Regions from separate parts of the Pseudarthrobacter sp. SORGH_AS 212 genome, predicted to be linked through region 1. Evidence: predicted binding sites of a transcription regulator. Region 1 holds the regulator's gene; each other region holds the start of a gene.
The links. The regulator HrcA, encoded in region 1, represses chaperone genes, less so after heat shock. The targets are predictions, from matches to a motif close to TTNGCACTCGNNNNNNNCGAGTGCNAA.
Positions count from the first base shown of each region.

Region 2: the regulator HrcA is predicted to act here: its motif matches at 3,106-3,132, upstream of QE394_RS16130 (FmdB family zinc ribbon protein).
Region 3: the regulator HrcA is predicted to act here: its motif matches at 2,881-2,907, upstream of groES (co-chaperone GroES).

Region 1 is NZ_JAUTAA010000001.1:4,168,050-4,172,459, reverse strand. It holds gene QE394_RS19160 (GerMN domain-containing protein) at 1-385, shown strand, start outside; gene QE394_RS19155 (16S rRNA (uracil(1498)-N(3))-methyltransferase) at 378-1,151, opposite strand; gene dnaJ (molecular chaperone DnaJ) at 1,154-2,281, opposite strand; gene hrcA (heat-inducible transcriptional repressor HrcA) at 2,363-3,376, opposite strand; gene QE394_RS19140 (DUF3097 domain-containing protein) at 3,574-4,410, shown strand, end outside.
Region 2 is NZ_JAUTAA010000001.1:3,515,770-3,520,179, reverse strand. It holds gene QE394_RS16150 (hypothetical protein) at 1-713, opposite strand, end outside; gene QE394_RS16145 (GNAT family protein) at 819-1,439, opposite strand; gene galU (UTP--glucose-1-phosphate uridylyltransferase GalU) at 1,444-2,349, opposite strand; gene QE394_RS16135 (5-formyltetrahydrofolate cyclo-ligase) at 2,453-3,073, shown strand; gene QE394_RS16130 (FmdB family zinc ribbon protein) at 3,196-3,456, shown strand; gene QE394_RS16125 (SAF domain-containing protein) at 3,587-4,243, shown strand; partial or broken gene QE394_RS16120 (AAA family ATPase) at 4,372-4,410, opposite strand, start outside.
Region 3 is NZ_JAUTAA010000001.1:3,484,798-3,489,207, reverse strand. It holds gene QE394_RS16030 (dihydrofolate reductase family protein) at 1-603, shown strand; gene groL (chaperonin GroEL) at 741-2,351, opposite strand; gene groES (co-chaperone GroES) at 2,432-2,725, opposite strand; gene QE394_RS16015 (DMT family transporter) at 2,950-3,879, shown strand; gene QE394_RS16010 (hypothetical protein) at 3,807-4,184, opposite strand; gene QE394_RS16005 (class I SAM-dependent methyltransferase) at 4,238-4,410, shown strand, end outside.

The DNA of each region.
Region 1 (4,410 bases):
TGTGGACGGCCACACCGACTACATGGCTTTCGGGCAGGTTCAGCTGGGCGCCCTGATGACCAGGACGGCGGGCTTGGTGGCTCCTGTCTGGATCATCGATCCCCAGGAAAGCTCCGAAGTGGCGGACGGCAGTGTCAAAATCACCGGACGCAGCACATCGGCGGGCGGCAAGCTTCGCTGGCAGATCCTGCGGACCGGGGACAACGGCGCCAAGGCGCCCTTCCTCACCGGCGAAACCACGGCGTCGTCGGAACAGGGGCAGGCAGGAGTGTTCACGCTGGCCCTGACCCTCCCCGCCGGGGACTACGAACTGAGGGTCGCCCAGGCCGGGTCCGACGGCGGGCCGGACCAGTTCGAGGACAACCGGTCCTTCAAGGTCAGGTAGCGTCCCAGCGCCCCAGGATGTCGCTGGAGAGCACGACGGCGGCAGGACCGGCCGTGGATGAGCGCAGCACGTGGTGGCCCAGAAGGGCCGTGACGGCTCCGCGATCGCAGAGGCGCGTCACCTCCCGTGGGCTGATTCCACCCTCCGGGCCCACGATGAGGAGCACTTCACTGGTTCCGGTGCCGCTGGCACCGTCCCAGCCTTCCAGGACAGAACGGAGGGGCCGCACTGCGTCTTCGTGCAGGATGACTGCAAGGTCCGCGGCTTCCACGGCGGCAGCAAGTGCAGCGGTGTCGACGGCGGGACGCACCTCAGGGACCCATGCCCGCCGTGCCTGCTTGGCGGCAGCGCCCACCACGGACTGCCATTTGGCGTGCGCCTTGGCGGCCCGGTCACCTTTCCACCGGACGATGGAACGTTCGGACTGCCAGGGAATGACGGCGTCGATGCCCAGTTCAGTGGCGGTCTCGATGGCGAGCTCATCGCGGTCGCCCTTGGCGAGGGCCTGCACCAGGACCAGTCGGACACTGGGGCGGGCCTCCTCCACCAGGGCACCGCACCGCACCGTGAGGCGGGTGCCTGCGGCCTCAGCCACAGTCCCGCTCATGCGGGTACCCGCGCCGTCGACGATGTCCACGGCTTCGCCCGCCGCGAGGCGCTTTACGGCGACCGCGTGGCGCGCCTCCGGGCCCTCCAGGACAAACTCCATGCCCTCCTCCAGCCCGTCAAGGGATCCGGCGGAGGCAAAAAAGACGGGGTTGCTCACCGCTACAGGTTACCCAGCCGGTCCCGCAGCTTCGCGAACATCCCGCCGCTGGCAGCGAGCTTGCCTTCGGTGATCTGTTCTCCGCGGAGCTTGGCGAGCTGCCGGAGGAGCTCCTCCTGCGCTGCGTCGAGCTTAGCCGGCGTTTCCACCTGCAGGTGCACCTTCAGGTCGCCGCGGCCGTATCCGCGCAGGTGGGTGACGCCAAGGCCGCGGAGGGTGATGATTTCACCGGACTGGGTGCCTGGCTTCACGTCGATGTCCTGGGTTCCGTCGAAGGTCTCCAGGCTGACGTCGGTGCCCAGCGCTGCCGCCGTCATGGGAATGTTCAGGGTTGCGTGCAGGTCGTCGCCGTCCCGCACATAGGTGGCGTCGTTGTTGACGCGGACCTCTACGTAGAGGTCGCCGGAGGGGCCGCCCGCCGGGCCGGCCTCGCCCTGTCCGGTCAGCTGGATGCGTGTTCCGGTTGCGACGCCGGCAGGAACCTTGATGGTCAGGGAACGGCGGCTTCGGATGCGGCCCTGGCCGCTGCATTCATTGCAGGGGTCCTTGATAACCGTGCCGAAACCCTCGCAGGTACCGCACGGTGCAGCGGTCATGACCTGGCCGAGGATCGAACGGACAGCGCGCTGGACCTGGCCACTGCCCCCGCAGATGTCGCAGCGTTCGGGGTGCGTCCCCGGACGGCAGCATGACCCCTCACAGGTGGGGCAGGTGACTGCAGTGTCCACCTCAAGCTTTTTGTTGACGCCGAAGACAGCGTCCCGCAGTTCGATACGGACGCTGATGAGTGCATCCTGGCCGCGGCGGACCCGTGAGGCGGGTCCGGAGGATCCCCCGGCGCCGAAGAACGTGTCGAAGATGTCCTGGAAGGCAAAGCCCTGGCCGGCGTAGCTTCCGCCACCAAATCCGTTGTCGGTGCCGTTCTCGTTGCCGGTGGTGTCGTAAACCCGGCGTTTCTGCGGATCGGAGAGGACTTCGTAGGCGTGCGTCACCGCCTTGAAGCGGTCCGCCGCATCTTCGCCCGGGTTGACGTCAGGGTGGAGTGTCCGGGCCAGCTTGCGGTAGGCCTTCTTGATTTCTTCTCCGGTGGCTTCCGGTGAAACTCCAAGGACGTCATAGTGGCTGCTCAAAGTTCGTATCTCTTCCTTGTTGTACTGCCTGCGGTGGGGCTGCCGTGCGGGCCCGGCGGCTGTGGTGCCGGGCCGGGCCGGTCAGGGACCCAGGATGCGGGAAAGGTAACGGGCAACTGCCCTGACGGCCGCCATGGTGTTGGGATAGTCCATCCGGGTGGGACCCAGGATGCCGATCTTGGCCACGCTGTCCGGACCGTAGCCGGTGGCCACGACCGACGCTTCGGCCAAGCCGTCGTAAGGGTTTTCGCGGCCGATGCTGACGGCCACGCCACGGTGGTCCTGCGCCATGTCGCTCAGCAGCCGCAGCATCACCACCTGTTCTTCCAAAGCTTCCAGCACGGGGCCGATGCTCAGCGGAAAGTCGACATTGGACCGGGCCAGGTTGGCCGTGCCGGCCATGACCATCCGGTCCTCGCGGCTGCTGTGCGCAAGTATTTCCAGGGCGTGGGCCAGCGACTGCGCCGCCTGCCGCTCCCCCGGACTGACAGAGGAGACGACGGCGGGAAGGGCCTGCGCCAGCCGGGCCAGCGGTGTTCCGGCCAGGGTTCCCAGGAAACGGCTACGCAGCGCGGACAGCGCTTCGTCCGCGAGGTCCTGCCCGGCGTCGATGACGCGCTGCTCCACGTTGCCGCTGTTCGCGATCAGGACCACCAGGACCTTGCGCGGCGCCAGCAGGACGAACTCGATGTGCCGGATCAGCGCCCGGCTGAGGTGGGGGTACTGGACCACTGCCACCTGGTTGGTCAGCTGGGACAACAGCCGCACGGTGCGGTCGAGGACGTCGTCAAGGTCGTCGGATCCCTCCAGAAGGGACTGGATGGCGCGCCGTTCGGCTTGCGAGAGCGGCTTCACGGCCGAAATCTGGTCCACGAACAATCGGTAACCCTTGTCCGTGGGAATCCGGCCGGCGCTGGTGTGCGGCGCCGTGATGAGGCCCTCGTCCTCAAGCGCCGCCATATCGTTCCGGATGGTGGCACTGGAAACGCCCAGGTGATGCCTTTCCACCAGGGCCTTGGAACCTACCGGCTCGCGGGAGTGGACGTAGTCCTCCACGATGGCCCGCAGTACTTCAAGCTTGCGCGGCTCACTCACACTCCACCTCCATCCAGTCGGGGTGGATCAGCCACCCGTTCCTTCCTGCCAGTCTGCACGCACTCGAACATGCACTCGAACTGTTAGCACTCGACATGCCTAAGTGCTAACAGTCTATTATGCCTTGGCCCGTTGTTAGCATTGGTACCGCTCCGGGCGAAATTCCGGGACAAGACCTACGGCGAGGCGGAGTGACCATGGATTACCAGAACTGGGGCCCGAGGGACATGTCGGCTCCCGCCCGTACACAACTGCCGGAAGTGCCTGTGGAACGGGGCATGGTGCTCGAAGACGTACAGTCCGGATGGGTAGGGGCCGTCACCCGGGTGGAAAAGTCCGGCGGCATGCACGTGGTGGCCCTCGAAGACCGGCGCGGAAAGTCGCGGACCTTCCGGCTGGGATTTGGGTTCCTCCTCGAGGGCCGTGCCATCAGGCTGATGCCACCGGCACCCCGGCCCGCAGCGGGCAGCCCGGCAGCCGGGCGCACCGCCTCAGGTTCCGTACGTGTCGCAGGCCAGCGCGCGCAGGTGGCCAAGGCGAGCCGCATCTGGGTGGAAGGCAAGCACGACGCCGAACTCGTCGAGAAGGTATGGGGAGACGACCTCCGGGTGGAGGGCATCGTCGTCGAACCCCTGCATGGCATCGACGACCTCGCCGGGGCGGTAAAGGAATTCAGGCCCGGCCCGGGCCGTCGGCTGGGCGTGCTGGTGGACCATCTGGTCCCGGACTCCAAGGAGTCCCGCATTGCTGACGCTGTCATGGCCGGCCCTGGCGCTGCTGGCAACGTCCTGATTGTCGGCCACCCCTATGTGGATGTGTGGCAGGCCATCCGGCCTTCCGTGCTGGGCATTCCGCAGTGGCCGTCCGTACCGCGGGGCCAGGACTGGAAAACCGGGATCCTCAAGGCGTTCGGCTGGCCGCACTCCACGAAGGAGGACGTCGGGCTGGGATGGCAGAAACTGCTCGGCGCCGTCCATACCTACGCAGACCTGGAGGCCTCACTGCTGGGCCGGGTGGAGGAAGTCATCGACTTC
Region 2 (4,410 bases), 650 kb from region 1:
TCAACAGGCTCCCAGGGGGTGCTGGAGGGAGCGTCCGACGCCGGTGCTGCCGCGCTGGTATCGCCCGCGGCCACGGCTACGGCGATGGCTGCTTCACGCAGTTCGACGGCGGTCAGCGGCTTGGCCTGGGGCTTGTGGGCCTCGGCATCGAAAACGGGGCTTTCCGCCCGGGCAGGCACCGGCGCGGTTTGCGGCTTGGGCGGAATCCGGTCAAGGGGGGCGGCCGTCCGGGCCGGCGCGCTCATGGCCGAGCGGAACGCTGCGTTGACCTTCGCCTTGCGGCCCCGGACAGCGAGGGTGCGCAGAAGAACGACGCAGGCCGCCGTGAGCGCCACGCAGGACAGCGGCAGGACCGCAGAACCCAGGCCGAAGGGCAGCAGGACGCCGGAGACGAATGCCGTAACAAGCGAGATAAGCCCAGCGAGTGCGATGGATGTGCGCCCGTAGTGGATGCGCAGCCGCCCGTTGGCTGCGCTGGCGGGCCCGGCAGCGGCCGCAGGCTTGGCAGCGGGTGCGGCGCTCTTCCTCGTATCCATCGTTTTCTCCTGCTTGGCGGCGACGTTCAGAACCATGCCTTGCGGCCGTTCCGCTTTCTCCTCTGCGGGTGTGTCCGCCACGAAATCGCCGGCCGGCTGGAACTGGTGCCTGCGGTTCCGGAGGACGTAGGGGCCAACCCACACAATCCAGAGCACGACAGCAACCACAAGGATCACAGAACTGCTAAGGGGGAAGTCCACACTCAAAACCGTATGAGCATCACCACTGCCACACTGGCATTGGCTGCGGTGTGTCGCAGGGCGGTTGCCAAATGAGTGGAATTAAGACGTCCGGGACGACATCCATCGCGGCAACAGGCCGTCCGGGACCTCCTCGGAGGTCAGCGCGAAGGACCTGTGGTCAGCCCACTCACCGTTGATGTGAAGATACCGGGGCCGGTACCCTTCATCGCGGAAGCCCAGCTTCTCCACCACCCGCAGGCTGGGTCCGTTTTCGGGCCGGATGTTGATTTCCATCCGGTGCAGCCCAAGGGTCTGGAAGCAGTGGTCCGTCACCAGGGCCACCGCTGTGGGGGCAATCCCCTGGCCAGCCCGTGCCTGGTCCACCCAGTAGCCAAGCGTGGCCATCATTGCTGAGCCCCAGAGGATGGATGACACCGTCAGCTGGCCCACGATGGCCGGGGTCCGGCTGCCGGCCATCCGCTCCGTAATGAGGAACGGCAACGCCGTGGACTGGGCGGCTTGCGAATTCAGCGATCGGACCATCTGCCGGTAGTCCGGCAACCCTCCGCGCGGATCCGGGTTGGATGCCTCCCACGGCGCAAGCCACTGGCTGTTCCGTGACCGCACTTCGGTCCATTCTTTCCGGTCGCGGTAGCGGATGGGCCGCAGGACAAGGTCACCGCATTCAAGCGTGGCCGGCCAGATGGGACCGAAGCGCACGATGCTACTTGGAGAGTTGGGCGGCGAAGCCCGGCAACCACTCCCGCAGGCCTGGGCCCAGGTCATCACTGTCGACGGCCAGCTGCACGCAGGCCTTCAGGTAGCTCAGTTTGTCGCCGGTGTCGTAGCGGCGGCCGCGGAACACCACACCGTAGACGCCGTAGCCTTCACCCTCGCCGGTGGCAAGTTCCTGCAGGGCGTCGGTCAGCTGGATCTCGCCACCACGGCCGGGGCCGGTTTCCTCCAGCACGTCGAAGACGGCCGGGTGCAGCACATAACGGCCGATGACTGCCAGGTTGGACGGCGCCTCGTCCGCCGCAGGCTTCTCGACGAGCCTGTTGATCCGGACGTAGCCTTCGCCGTCGATCTCCTCGATGTCCGCGCAGCCGTAGGCGCTGATCTGGGACGGATCCACTTCGATCAGCGCAACCACCGAACCGCCGGTCTTGGCCTGCACGTCAATCATGGTTCCCAGGAGCTCGTCCCGGGCATCAATCAAGTCATCACCGAGGAGCACGGCAAAGGGCTCGTTGCCCACGTGCTGGCGGGCACGCAGCACTGCGTGGCCGAGGCCGTTGGGGTCGCCCTGGCGGACGTAGTGGATGTCGCCGAGGTTGCTGGCGGCCTGGATGGACTCCAGCTTCTTGGTGTCACCCTTGTCCGAGAGGGCGGACTCGAGCGACGGGACACGGTCAAAGTGGTCCTCGAGCGCCCGCTTGTTGCGGCCCGTAATCATCAGGACATCGTTGAGCCCGACGCCAACGGCTTCCTCCACGACGTACTGGATGGCAGGCTTATCCACCACCGGAAGCATTTCCTTGGGCATGGCCTTGGTGGCGGGAAGGAACCGGGTGCCCAGCCCCGCAGCGGGGATGACGGCTTTGCGAACTCTCGGGTTACTGGTAGTCACCGGACTAATCTAGCGTCAGCGGCAAGCATTAAGTAATCAGCCGTCCGGTCCCGGCGCGGACCTGCACATGAACCAGCCGCCCGCGGCGATGGAGGGAAAACCCATGACTGAATATCAGACCGGTGCCAAGGACGGCATCCGGACTGCCCACCGTGCCCGCCGCGCGGAACTCTCGCCGGCGGCCCTGGAGGAGGCCGGCAACGCCCTGGCGGAACATGGCACAGCCTGGGCCGGCTCCCTTGTGGACGGCGCGACCGCAACCTTCTGCGTCTATCTGGGCGTCGGCGTCGAACCCCCCACCCTCCCGCTGATCCAGGCCCTCCACGCCCGCGGACACCACGTCCTCCTGCCGGTTTGCGAACCCGCGCGCGAGCTGAGCTGGGTATTTTGGTCTCCGGGCATCCCGTTTGCACGCAGCCGCTACGCACCCGTTATGGAACCTGACGGGCCGCGGCACGGGCCGGATGTGGCCGGCGGGGCGTCCGGGCTGTTCATTCCGGCCACTGCCGTTGATCTTTCCGGTAACCGGATTGGCCAGGGCGGAGGCTATTACGACAAGTTCCTGGGCCATTTGGACACTGCCGGGAAGCAAATTCCGCTCGCCGCTGTTATCTACGACGAAGAACTCCTGCCTGCCGGTCGGATCCCCGCCGAGGAGTTCGACCGTCCCGTTCCGGCCGTCCTGACACCGGGCGGACTTCGGGTCCTGGCGGGAGCACCCTGAACCCGGACAGCCGGTGGACGGGGATGATAGAATTAGCACTCAGGCCCTGCGACTGCTAACGGACCATCAGTGGAACGGGTGGCAGCACGGGACCTCTCGTTTGCCCAAGAGGAGGAGCACCAGTGCCAACATATGCTTACGCCTGCAAGGATTGCGGCCATGCTTTTGACATCGTCCAGTCATTCTCGGACAGCACACTGACGTCCTGCCCGGAATGTGAAGGCACGCTGCGCAAGAAATTCAACAGCGTGGGCGTCGTCTTCAAGGGATCGGGCTTCTATCGCACCGACTCCCGCGATTCCAAGGGCAGCACCGTTTCCGCAGCACCCGCGGCTCCGGCAGCCCCCGCTCCGGCGCCCGCCCCGGCGGCTGCCGCCAGCTGACACCGGTCCGCACCCGTCCCAACACACCCGGACTGCCAGCGGCCCCGGACCTAAAGACGGCACCACCATGTTGTCCACATAGGGCCGGGGCCGCTGTCGTCGGCCATGCCTGCCCACCTAGCGTGAAGGCATGCCTGCACATCCCCCCGGTGCCCACCGCAGACCGTCCGTCTTCCAAGCTAAAAAGGGTGCTGCCGCGTCCCGGCGCGGCAGCCCGCTGACCCGTGTGGCCGGGTTGCTCAACCGCAACCGGCGCCTCGCTGTTGCCCTTCTTCTCTGCGCAGCGGCGTCCATCACGGTCCACCAGCTCACCCCTGCGCCGGCCGACACTGTCACAGCCCTGTCCGCAGCCAGGGACCTGCCCGCCGGAACAGCTGTAACTGCCGCGGACCTCGTTCCGGTGCGGGTACCGCCCGGCCTGCTGTCCGAAGGCGTGCTGAGCGGGCAGGCTGAGGCGGCAGGCAAGCAGTTGGCAACCCCGCTGCGAAAAGGGCAGCTGGTCACCGATGTCCAGCTCCTCGGTCCCGGGCTGCTCACCGGCACTCCCCCGGGATCGGCGGCCGTTCCATTGCGGATGGCCGATGCTTCATCCATCCAATTGGTTTCGCCGGGGCAACTGGTGAACGTCGTCCTGACATCCGGAAACGGGTTTGACCAGCAGGGACCCTCGGAAGTCCTGGCCGCGGGAGTCCCCGTCCTCTGGACCGCAGCCAAAGGTGGGCAGGGCGGACAATGGCTGGGCACCGCCCGAAACCGACGGGCTGATCGTGGTGGCAGCCACGGCTGAACAGTCAGCGCGGCTGGCAGGGGCGTCCACGCAGGGCAAATTGTTCTTCGTCCTGGTGGGACCGCCGTCGTGACAGGCCCTGCCGAGCCCGGCAGGGCCTGTCATAACGTCGACAGGGCTATGGGCCTTCAGCCCCAGTGCGGGGGCTTCTGCTCCTTCAACCATGC
Region 3 (4,410 bases), 680 kb from region 1:
ATGGGCATCATCGTTGCGAACCTGTTCATCACCCTTGACGGCGTGTACCAGGCGCCCGGTGGCCGGGAGGAGGACCCCACGGACGGCTTCGCCTTCGGCGGCTGGCAGGCGCCGGTCTCCGATGATGAAGCAGGGGCGGACATCGCCGCGGCCATCGACCGCATGGATGCCCTGCTCCTGGGCCGGAAAACCTACGACATCTTTGCCTCATATTGGCCGCACCAGTCAGACGAGATCGCCGGCGTGCTCAACCGGGTCCCGAAGTTCGTGGTGTCCGGGTCCCTCACCGATCCCGGATGGGAGGGCACCACGGTGCTCCCGGACCCGGCGGCGGCAGGAGAGCTCCGCCGGCAGTATGACGAAGTGCAGATGTTCGGCAGCGGCGAACTCATCCGTTCACTGTTGGCCGCCGACGTGCTGGACCGCCTCCACCTGTGGCTCTATCCTGTGGCACTCGGGCAGGGAAAGCGGTTGTTCGACGCCGGGACCGTCCCTTCCACGTTCCGCCTCGCCGAGCCGGTCCGTTCCTTTCCAAAAGGTGCGGTGTCGCTGGTCTATGAGCGTGCCGGAGTCGTTGAAACCCGGGAGATGGATGCCACTTAGGCCGCCACTAACCTCGCTTCGCCCGGCCAGGGAACCCTGGCGGCATGGGCCCAGCCATTGACGGCACACAAAAAACCGGCCCGGCGGATGCCGGACCGGTTCTCTGTATTCGCGGCTTTACCCGCGGGACAACAGCCTTAGTGGCTGTGGCCTGCGTGCTCGTCCTCGTCAGCCGGCTTCTCCACAACAAGGGTCTCGGTGGTGAGAACCAGGGCTGCGATGGAGGCAGCGTTACGGAGGGCAGCGCGGGTGACCTTGACGGGGTCGATGACGCCTGCAGCGATCAGGTCCTCGTACTCGCCCGACTTGGCGTTGAAGCCGTTGTTGGTGTCGAGTTCGGCCACCTTGGCGGTGATGACGTAGCCGTCGAAACCGGCGTTCTGGGCGATCCAGCGCAGCGGCTGGACCAGGGCCCGGCGGACGATGCCGACAGCAGCTGCAGCGTCGCCTTCGAGCGCTTTGACGGCCGGGTCCTCATCCAGTGCCTTCAGGGCGTGGATCAGCGCGGAACCGCCGCCGGCCACGATGCCTTCTTCCAAGGCGGCGCGGGTGGAAGACACCGCATCTTCGATGCGGTGCTTCTTTTCCTTCAGCTCGACCTCGGTGGCAGCGCCAACCTTGATCACGCCGATGCCGCCGGCCAGCTTGGCCAGGCGTTCCTGGAGCTTTTCCTTGTCCCAATCGGAGTCGGTGCGGGTCAGCTCAGCGCGGAGCTGGGCAACGCGGGCGGAGACGTCCTCGGCCGAACCGGCGCCGTCAACGATGGTGGTGTTGTCCTTGGTGACGGTGATGCGGCGGGCAGTACCGAGCACCTCGAGGCCAACGGTGTCCAGGCTCAGGCCCAGCTCAGGGGAAACAACCTGCGCACCGGTGAGGGTGGCGATGTCCTGCAGCATGGCCTTGCGGCGGTCGCCAAAGCCGGGAGCCTTGACTGCCACCACGTTGAGGGTGCCACGGATGCGGTTGACGATCAGCGTGGACAGGGCCTCGCCATCGATGTCCTCGGCGATGATGAACAGGGGCTTGGAGCTCTGCAGCGCCTTCTCCAGCAGCGGCAGGAATTCCTGCACGGCGGAGATCTTGCCCTGGTTGATCAGGATGAGGGCGTCCTCGAGGACTGCTTCCTGGCGCTCTGCGTCGGTGACGAAGTACGGGGACAGGTAGCCCTTGTCGAACTGCATGCCTTCGGTGAGGACCAGCTCGGTCTGCGTGGTGGAGGATTCCTCGATGGTGATCACACCATCCTTGCCCACCTTGCCGAATGCCTCGGCGAGCAGTTCGCCCACCTCGTCGCTCTGGGCGGAGATGGAGGCCACGTTGGCAACCTGGGTGCCTTCGACCGGACGGGCGTTCTCGAGCAGGCGGGCAGCCACGGCCTCAACCGAAACCTCGATGCCCCGCTTGATCTGGCCGGGAGCGGCGCCTGCGGCCACGTTGCGGAGGCCTTCCTTGACCAGTGCCTGGGCCAGGACCGTTGCGGTGGTGGTGCCGTCACCGGCAACATCGTTGGTCTTGGTGGCAACTTCCTTGGCGAGCTGTGCGCCAAGGTTTTCGTAGGGGTCGTCCAGCTCGACTTCGCGGGCGATGGTGACGCCGTCGTTCGTGATGGTGGGTGCGCCCCACTTCTTGTCCAGGACGACGTTGCGGCCGCGGGGGCCGAGCGTCACCTTGACAGTGTTGGCGAGCTTGTCGATGCCGGCTTCGAGGGACCGGCGGGCAGCGTCGTTAAACGCAAGCTGCTTTGCCATGGTTGTGTCCTTTCAAGACAGAAACCCCGCGCAGCTGATCAGCATCAAGGCTTGACCAGCGGCGCGGGGATCCGGAAGATTTACTTTACGACGATCGCCAGGACGTCGCGGGCGGACAGCACGAGGTACTCGGTGCCACCGGTCTTGACTTCGGTTCCGCCGTACTTGGAGTAGATGACTACGTCGCCGACAGCTACGTCGACCGGGACGCGGTTGCCGTCTTCGAAGCGGCCGGGGCCAACTGCGACAACTTCGCCTTCCTGCGGCTTCTCCTGCGCGGAGTCCGGGATTACCAGGCCGGAAGCCGTGGTCTGCTCGGCTTCGAGCGGGCGGACAACAATACGATCCTCAAGAGGCTTAATAGAGACCGACACTCGGACCTCTCCTTTTCGTCAGCAAATTCGTGGACTTGAAAGCCGTTTGCCGTGGCTGGCAACCGTCGTCGCGGTGCCGGCAGCAGCCAGGCTGGCAGCTCTTCATGTGTTAGCACCCTCCTAGGGAGAGTGCTAATGAAGACTCTAGGCCGGGGTTAGCACTCGGTCAAGGCGAGTGCCAGCCATTTCGTCATCGGAGAACACTTAGCCTGTACATTGAACCGGTGCGAGCCGCCTTCTTCCTGATCCTTGCCACCCTCTTCTGGGCCGGAAACTTCGTGGTGGGCCAGGCCGCCGTTCAGTCCATGGCCCCGCTGCAGTTGACGTTCTGGCGCTGGACACTGGCCGCCCTGCCGCTGCTGTTCCTCGCGCACGTGGTGGACCGCCCCAACTGGCGGGCAGTCCTCCGCCACTGGCCCACGCTGCTCATGCTCAGCGCGCTCGGCATGACCGCCTACACGCTGCTGCTCTACAGCGCCCTCCAGCACACGTCAGCACTGAACGCATCCCTGGTGACGGCCGCAAACCCGGTGCTGATCATGGTGCTTGCCGCGGTGCTGCTGAAGGACAGACCGCGGCCCTTGGGCTGGATCGGCCTGGTATTTGGCCTGGCGGGTGTCCTGCTGGTCCTCACCGGCGGGCAGCTGCAGCGGCTCCTGACCTTCTCGCTGGGCGCCGGCGAACTGCTGATCCTGGCGGCCATCACCGTCTGGGGCCTCTACACGGTCCTGGCCCGCCGCGTAGCCGTACCCGCCGTCACCTCCACAGCCCTGCAGGCGGCCATAGCGGCCGTTGCCCTGGCTCCTGTGGCCGCCGTGACCGGCGCAGGATTCCCGTCCAGCCAGTCCGGAGCCTGGTCCCTGGCGTTCATCGCCATCTTCCCCTCGCTGGGCTCCTACCTGCTGTGGAACCTGGCGCTGAAGCGCACCAGCGCGGCCAATGCCGGAAACTACCTCAACCTCATCGCGGTCTTCACGGCGATCATCACCGTACTGCTGGGCCAGCCCATCACGGCGGCCCAGATTGCAGGCGGCGTCCTGGTGATTTCGGGGGTCCTGCTGACGGGTGCGGGCCAGCGCCCTCAGCGGCCGAGGTCGTCGAAGCCGACGTCCTCGCCGCCATCGGAGGCGTTGCCCCGGTTACGGGCCCGGTAGAGGACCACGGAGGAGGCGAGGACCACCAGCAGCGACGCCACCAGGAGGGCGATTCCTCCCGCCCGCGCACCGGAATACAGGCCGCGGATGTCCTGCGCTTCCTGCGTGTTGTCCTGGATGTTGTTACCGCCCACGGAATAGACAGTGGCGTTGAACGTGTCCAGGAAGAAGATGATGACCAGCAGCGCCAGGCACACCACTGCCAGCACCGCACCGGCGATCAACGCGGGCCGCGCGTACCTAGCCGGACCCTGGACCGGGGGCGGCTGTTCTCCGGACTGTTCGGGACCTGCGCTGTCAACCATGGGTTCAACACTATCGGCATCCCGCCGCAGCCCGGGGCACTAGGCTGGAACGCATGGCTCACGCTCCCCAGGACCAGATTGCACCACTGCTGACCCCCGAAGGATGGGAGTTGCTGGCGTCGCTGGGCCCCTACACCGAGGACGGGTCCTTCGCCCTGAACGGTGAACTCCGGAAGGCCGGCCACAGCCCCGAACTGGTGTCCGCCGTGCTCACCCAGTCCCGGCT